3 regions of the Staphylococcus agnetis genome follow, and region 1 is predicted to be linked to each of the others. Evidence: predicted binding sites of a transcription regulator. Region 1 holds the regulator's gene; each other region holds the start of a gene.
What was found. The regulator CtsR, encoded in region 1, represses protease genes until heat stress. The targets are predictions, from matches to a motif close to ATGGTCAATAAAGGTCAAACA.
Positions count from the first base shown of each region.

Region 2: a site for CtsR is predicted at 1,285-1,305, ahead of clpP (ATP-dependent Clp endopeptidase proteolytic subunit ClpP). Genes of this name have one in related genera too.
Region 3: a site for CtsR is predicted at 1,005-1,025, ahead of clpB (ATP-dependent chaperone ClpB). Genes of this name have one in related genera too.

Region 1 is NZ_CP045927.1:230,779-233,110, reverse strand. Features, by position in the region: gene GJE18_RS01160 (protein arginine kinase) at 1-328, opposite strand, end outside; gene GJE18_RS01155 (UvrB/UvrC motif-containing protein) at 321-839, opposite strand; gene GJE18_RS01150 (CtsR family transcriptional regulator) at 851-1,312, opposite strand; gene GJE18_RS01145 (NupC/NupG family nucleoside CNT transporter) at 1,477-2,332, shown strand, end outside.
Region 2 is NZ_CP045927.1:459,904-462,235, reverse strand. Features, by position in the region: gene GJE18_RS02310 (halocin C8 precursor-like protein) at 1-136, opposite strand, end outside; gene GJE18_RS02305 (hypothetical protein) at 347-511, opposite strand; gene clpP (ATP-dependent Clp endopeptidase proteolytic subunit ClpP) at 1,349-1,930, shown strand; gene whiA (DNA-binding protein WhiA) at 1,973-2,332, opposite strand, start outside.
Region 3 is NZ_CP045927.1:569,177-571,508, reverse strand. Features, by position in the region: gene clpB (ATP-dependent chaperone ClpB) at 1-969, opposite strand, end outside; gene GJE18_RS02890 (metal-sulfur cluster assembly factor) at 1,203-1,511, opposite strand; gene GJE18_RS02885 (Cof-type HAD-IIB family hydrolase) at 1,624-2,332, shown strand, end outside.

The DNA of each region.
Region 1 (2,332 bases):
CATTTACCATCACGCTGACGGACTCATCTTCATTGAGTAAAACTGCTGACGCCGGTTGCTTAGTTAATTCAGGGCTAATCAAATGTTTGGCCACTAATTTGTACTTATTTTGTTGGTCTAATTCATCAAGCCGTACAACTTTCAAGCTGGATAATGCATCTTGCACTTCATTGATGACGCGATGCCCTTCTTCTTCAGATGGAAACATGAGCGGATGCACATAGTTTTCAAGGTTACGTGCTAAGCGAATACGAGATGACATCACCACTGGTGACGTGTTTGATGCTTGTAACCAACCACTCATATGATGTTCAAGATGATCAGTCATCGTGAGACACCTCGCTTTGCGCTGCTTCAAGCGCTTTTATTTCATCACGGACCACCGCAGCTTGCTCAAACTCTTGCGCTTCGACTAGTTGTTGAAGCGTGTCACGTTTAGATTCAATTTGTTGTTTTAAAGCGCGCTTACGGTGTGAAGACAGTGGATATTTCCCAGAATGCGTTGTATGACCACCTTGTACGCGTCGGACAATGTCATAAACATCATCTTTAAATGTGGCATAACAATCATGACAACCAAACTTTCCAACATGGGCGATATCTTTAAGCGACATTTGACATGTCGGACATCGTTTTTCCTCACGATATACAAGTTGATCCACATTAATCCCATACTTTGCTGCAAGATGTTGTAAAATTTGTTGAACAACAAACGTTCCTTCAACATCTTCACCTTGTTGCCAATCATCAGCTTGATTCTGAATACCGTCTTGTTTCAGCATATCTGTATTACGTTTATGCTGACGGGGTTGCGTTAATTTCAGTTCATATTGTGTCATAGCATCACCTTCTAGTAATAATTTATGACTGGAAGTAATCGTTTTAAAATATTAGCACGAATGATATCTCTTGATGCGACATCCATCGTCAATGTTTCTCTATCGACAACTGCAGCAATTAATTTCGCTTCACGTTCAGTAATCAGTTGATTATCTAATAAGCCATCAATAATATAATAGGCTTGTTGTTGAGATATAGAAGGACCGATTAAGTCCATTAAACGTTTAATATATGAGGCGTGATCTTTTGTTTCAATCTTAGTAATTCGAATATATCCGCCACCCCCACGCTTACTTTCAATTTCGTAACCGTGTTCATTCGTAAAACGTGTTTTAATTACATAATTCAGCTGAGATGGTACGCAATCAAATCGTTGTGCGATATTGGCGCGCTGAATTTCAACGACATCATCTTTCGTTTCTTCAAATAATTGCTTAATGTACTGTTCTATGATGTCAGACATATTATGCATGGTATCACCTCTTTTGACCATCTTTGACTATATTATAAAAGTTGGTTTGACCTTTTTCAACCAATTTGATTATAAGTGACATAAAATTGTTATGTTACTGCTTACATATTTGGTGTATGATAGTCTTAGTAAATATTTATAAATTAGACAGAGGTGTTTATTTCATGCACATTTTAATTGGGATAGTCGGAATTCTTGTGTTTTTAGGGTTAGCTTGGATTGCAAGTTCTGACAAGAAAAATGTTCGCTGGCATTACATTGGTTTAATGTTAGTCATCCAAACTATTTTAGCCTTTATTTTATTAAAGACTACTATTGGTATTACCATTGTTGGAGGCATTGCAAAAGGGTTTGAATACTTATTGAAACAAGCCGCTGAAGGTGTGAATTTCGTATTTGGTGGATTAGCTAACGATGGTGCAATGTCATTTTTCTTAAATGTATTACTTCCTATCGTTTTCATTTCAGCGTTAATTGGTATTTTACAGTATCTCAAAATTTTACCTGTAATTATTAATGTTTTAGGGTTTTTAATTTCAAAAGTGAATGGCATGGGACGTTTAGAATCTTACAATGCTGTTGCTTCAGCAATCTTAGGGCAATCTGAAGTATTCATTTCACTTAAAAAACAACTTCCATATATACCAAAACATCGTTTATATACATTAACAGCGTCAGCGATGTCTACTGTATCAGCATCAATTATTGGGGCATACTTCACGATGGTTAAACCTGAATATGTCGTAACAGCAGTCGTCTTAAACTTATTTGGTGGTTTCATTGTAGCGTCAATTGTAAACCCTTACAAAGTAAATGAAAAAGATGACAAATTATTAATTGAAGAAGAGAAAAAACAACAATCATTCTTTGAAATGTTAGGCGAATATATTTTAGATGGTTTCAAAGTAGCAGTGATTGTTGGTGCAATGTTAATTGGTTATATTGCGTTAATTACATTCTTAAATAGTACGATTGGTGGCATTATCCACAATGTTTCTGGTGGTACATTAGATTGGAACT
Region 2 (2,332 bases), 230 kb from region 1:
GCTTAGTTTTACTGTCAACATTACTTGTAGGTTTACTCACCGCTTTACTTTCAGCACTTACATCTTGAAACCCTAAGGAAAAACAAAAACTTAAAAGCGTAACAATAGACAAAATAGAGAAAACGACTTTTTTCATTTTTATTACTCTCGTTTAATAGTAATATGGAACCATTTCTATATTAACAAATTCTAAAATTCATTCGGTTTAAATTTCTTAAGTGTTGTATTTTTATTCTTAAGTGTTACTTTTTAGCTATGAGAACTCTTTTATTTAATTAGATGAGTTTATTTTATTTAATCTACAATATTTTTTTATAAAAATAAACAAGCTAGCCTGAATTTATTGTTATTTAACTTCTAGTTTACCCCACAGTGCTTTTTCATTAAGTAGCTTTTCATCTTTATCTGTAATTTTACCAATTGGCATAAAGAAGTTATCTTTCTGATTTGCACCCTTTTTAGCGTATTTAAAATGTACCCACCATAATTTATTTTCTACATCTATTAACACTTAATCAAACGGTACCCATTCACCAGGATTTATACATGCCCCCTCGTCTACTTGTTCAGCTATTTTTAAAAAGTACGACGATTGGTTCTTTATTAGTTTTTAGCACAGTAAAAACACCTTTCCATGTTCATGCTGTGCGTGGTGGTTTACCCGTTTTAGGTTTCAGCACATTATCAGAAACTTACAACGTTGGTGCATCACCTTTCATATACTTAACAACTAAATTATCAATTACAGACATATCATTGTTTTTATCCCCTAACGAAGCAAGGAGATTATTAGGGTCTTGCTTATCATATTGAATATCTTGATGTCCTGGCATGTGTGTGCGTGAATTGATTTTCCACGAGTTATATCACGCTGCCATATTACGACAAGCCAAAAGATTAGGACATAAAAATATAGATACCACACTAAAGTATTATTCTCATATACAAGAGAACCAATAAGTAACAGAATCAAAACTAGCAGTAAACGCCATAAATAATTTATGACCAAAATTGTGACCATTTCATTTTAATTTAAGTTAATTTCATAGAGTTAACCTTATAAGCATAAACCGCCACAGCCATTGATATAACAATGTTTGTGACGATTTCGAGTTGATTTCAAAGTATTTAAAATTAGTTATATAACCCCCTCGAGAGGAATCGAACCTCTATTGTAAGAACCGGAATCTTAAGTGTTATCCATTACACTACGAGGGGTTAATAGTATTAAATTGGTAAAGCCGTTTCTAATGCCTTAAAATCAATAGCGATTCAAATGTTTATTTTTTGACCATTTTTGACTTTTAAGTTAAAATAGATTCAAAGCTATTTATAGGAGGAAAGAGTTATGAATTTAATTCCTACAGTTATTGAAACAACAAACCGCGGTGAACGCGCATATGATATTTACTCACGTCTTTTAAAAGACCGTATTATTATGTTAGGCTCTGCGATTGATGACAATGTCGCAAATTCTATTGTATCACAACTTTTATTTTTACAAGCACAAGATGCTGAAAAAGATATTTATCTTTATATTAATTCTCCAGGTGGTAGTGTAACTGCTGGATTTGCTATTTATGATACGATTCAACACATTAAACCAGATGTACAAACAATTTGTATCGGTATGGCAGCTTCAATGGGTTCATTCTTACTTGCAGCAGGTGCTAAAGATAAACGTTATGCATTACCAAATGCTGAAGTAATGATTCACCAACCATTAGGTGGTGCGCAAGGTCAGGCAACCGAAATTGAAATTGCAGCGAATCACATTTTAAAAACACGCGCGAAATTAAATAAAATTTTGTCAGAGCGTACAGGTCAATCGATTGAAAAAATCCAAAAAGATACAGATCGCGATAACTTCCTTACAGCTGAAGAAGCTAAAGAATATGGCTTAATTGACGAAGTTATGCACCCTGAATAAAAATGATAAAAAAGCGAGCCAACTTTGAGATGGCTCGCTTTTTTATACTTCAAATGGTTCGCCATTTCTAATTTTATCAGCCATTTCGTTTAATTTTCGCAAACGATGATTAATACCCGACTTAGAAATCGTACTAGTACTGACCATCTCTCCTAGTTCTTTAAGCGACACATCTTGATGTTCAATTCTTAATTTAGCAACTTCACGTAAGCGGTCAGGCAAATTATCCAAACCAATTTCTTGATCAATTAATTGAATACTTTCAACTTGTTTCATAGCGGCACTCACTGTTTTGTTTAAATTCGCTGTCTCGCAATTCACAAGTCGATTAACTGAATTACGCATATCGCGTACAATACGTACATCTTCAAACTTTAATAATGCTTGATAACCGCCAATTAA
Region 3 (2,332 bases), 340 kb from region 1:
TTCAATATACTCACGGTATTCATTTAGAGTTGTTGCACCAATACAATGGAGTTCACCACGTGCAAGCATTGGTTTTAACATGTTACCAGCATCCATGGCACCGTCCGTTTTACCTGCACCTACTAACATATGAATTTCATCAATAAATAATAGAATGCGTCCATTCGAATCTTTGACTTCTTTTAAAACTGCTTTCAAACGTTCCTCAAATTCACCACGGTATTTAGCGCCGGCAACTAAAGCACTTAAATCCAGTTCAAAAACTGTTTTATCTAATAAAGAATCAGGCACATCACGTTTCACAATACGTTGCGCTAATCCTTCTACAATTGCTGTTTTACCTACACCTGGCTCACCGATTAACACCGGATTATTTTTTGTTTTACGACTTAATATACGAATCGTATTTCGAATTTCTTCATCACGACCAATCACCGGATCCATATTTCCTTTTCGGACTTCTTCAACAAGGTCGCGTCCGTATTTAGCTAATGCTTCGTAGTTTACTTCAGGGTTTTGAGTAGTCACGTGATTCCCTCCTCTAACTTTCTTAATGATTTCTTTAATCACTTCTTGTTTATTGCCCACATGTTGACGTGTAATATCATCAACGTCTATAGCGGCTCTCAATAGATGCTCCATCGAAATGAATGCATCTTCATATTCCTTCATATATTGCTCAGCTTTATTAAACACTTCATTCGTTTTCGAACCAAGATATTGCCCGTATTGTACGTTTTCCCCTTTAACAGAAGGATAACGGGATAATTTATCTGTATAGGCTTTATTTAAAGCTTCTGTATCTATATTGGCACGCTCTAATATACTTTGATATAAACTGTCAGGTTGTTCTAAAATCGCTTTTAATAAGGCTTCTATTTCTACATTTGTTAATTCATACTCTTTAGCATATTCAATGGCTTTTTGAAGCGCATTTTGAATAGAATGCGTTAATTGATTAATATCCAAAATGTCTCACTCCTTTATCTATTCTCGGTCAATTGACTTTGACTTTCTTTGACCTTAATTATATTATACGTTCGTACGTTATGAAATGCAACAATTTAGTTTGACTTTTTTTGACTAATTAGCCTACGTCATACTTATTTACTTTTTTACGTCATTTCAAACATTTTTATCACGTAATGAAAAAGAACCTCCTTATCATATGAGGAAGTTCTTCAATACATCTATCTTCTGTTTTAACTTACGCCTAATGCTATTTTGGCATAACGAGACATCATATCTTTCGTCCAAGGTGGATTCCACACAATGTTCACTTCAGTGTCTTTAATTTCAGGTAATTCACCTAGTGCTGTTTTGACTTGATCAACAATTTGTGGTCCCATTGGGCATCCAATAGATGTTAATGTCATCTCAACAGTACAAAGGCCATCATCATTTAAATCCACTTTATATACAAGGCCCAAATTGACGATATCAATACCGAGTTCTGGATCAATAACGTTTTCTAAAGCGCCTAAAATACTATCTTTTAAAGCCTCTTCCATGAGATTCACCTCTTCTAAATAATAACTACTCTCAATATATCAAAATTCAGACATTACGACAATAAAATGCTATGATAAGCATACATTGAAACTAGCGCATAAGGAGACCGTTATGAAACAACATTTAATTTGCCTCGATTTAGATGGCACTTTACTGAATGATGATAAAAATATTACCCCCTATACATTTAAAGTACTTAAAACATTACAATCCCAAGGGCATGCAATTATGATTTCAACAGGACGTCCTTTCCGAGCAAGTAAACGGTATTATGATGAACTCAATATGGATACACCTGTTGTTAATTTTAATGGTGCCTATGTCCACCATCCTAAAGATACTCATTTCCCGACACAACATTCCCGTTTAGATGAAGGCATTGCAACATGCATTATTGATACCTTAAAAACAATGAATGTTCAAAATATGATTGCTGAAGTCATGGACCAAGTATATCTTGATCGCTATGATGAAAACCTTTTCGAAGGGTTTAGTATGGGTGAGGCTAACATACAAGTGGGTGATTTACGAAAACTTTTGAAAGAAGATCCTACCAGCTTATTAATAGAAGCTGATGAACATCAGATTCCACGCATTAAAAAGATACTCACACGGTTTTACGCTGAAAATATTGAACACCGTCGTTGGGGTGCCCCTTTTCCAGTCATTGAAATTGTTAAACGTGGCATTAGTAAAGCCGTTGGTATAGATATTGTAAAAGATTATCTTCAAATTGAACGTCAACATATTATTGCTTTTGGTGACGAAGATAATGATATCGAAATGATTAAATATGCTAAACATGGCGTCGCTATGGCCA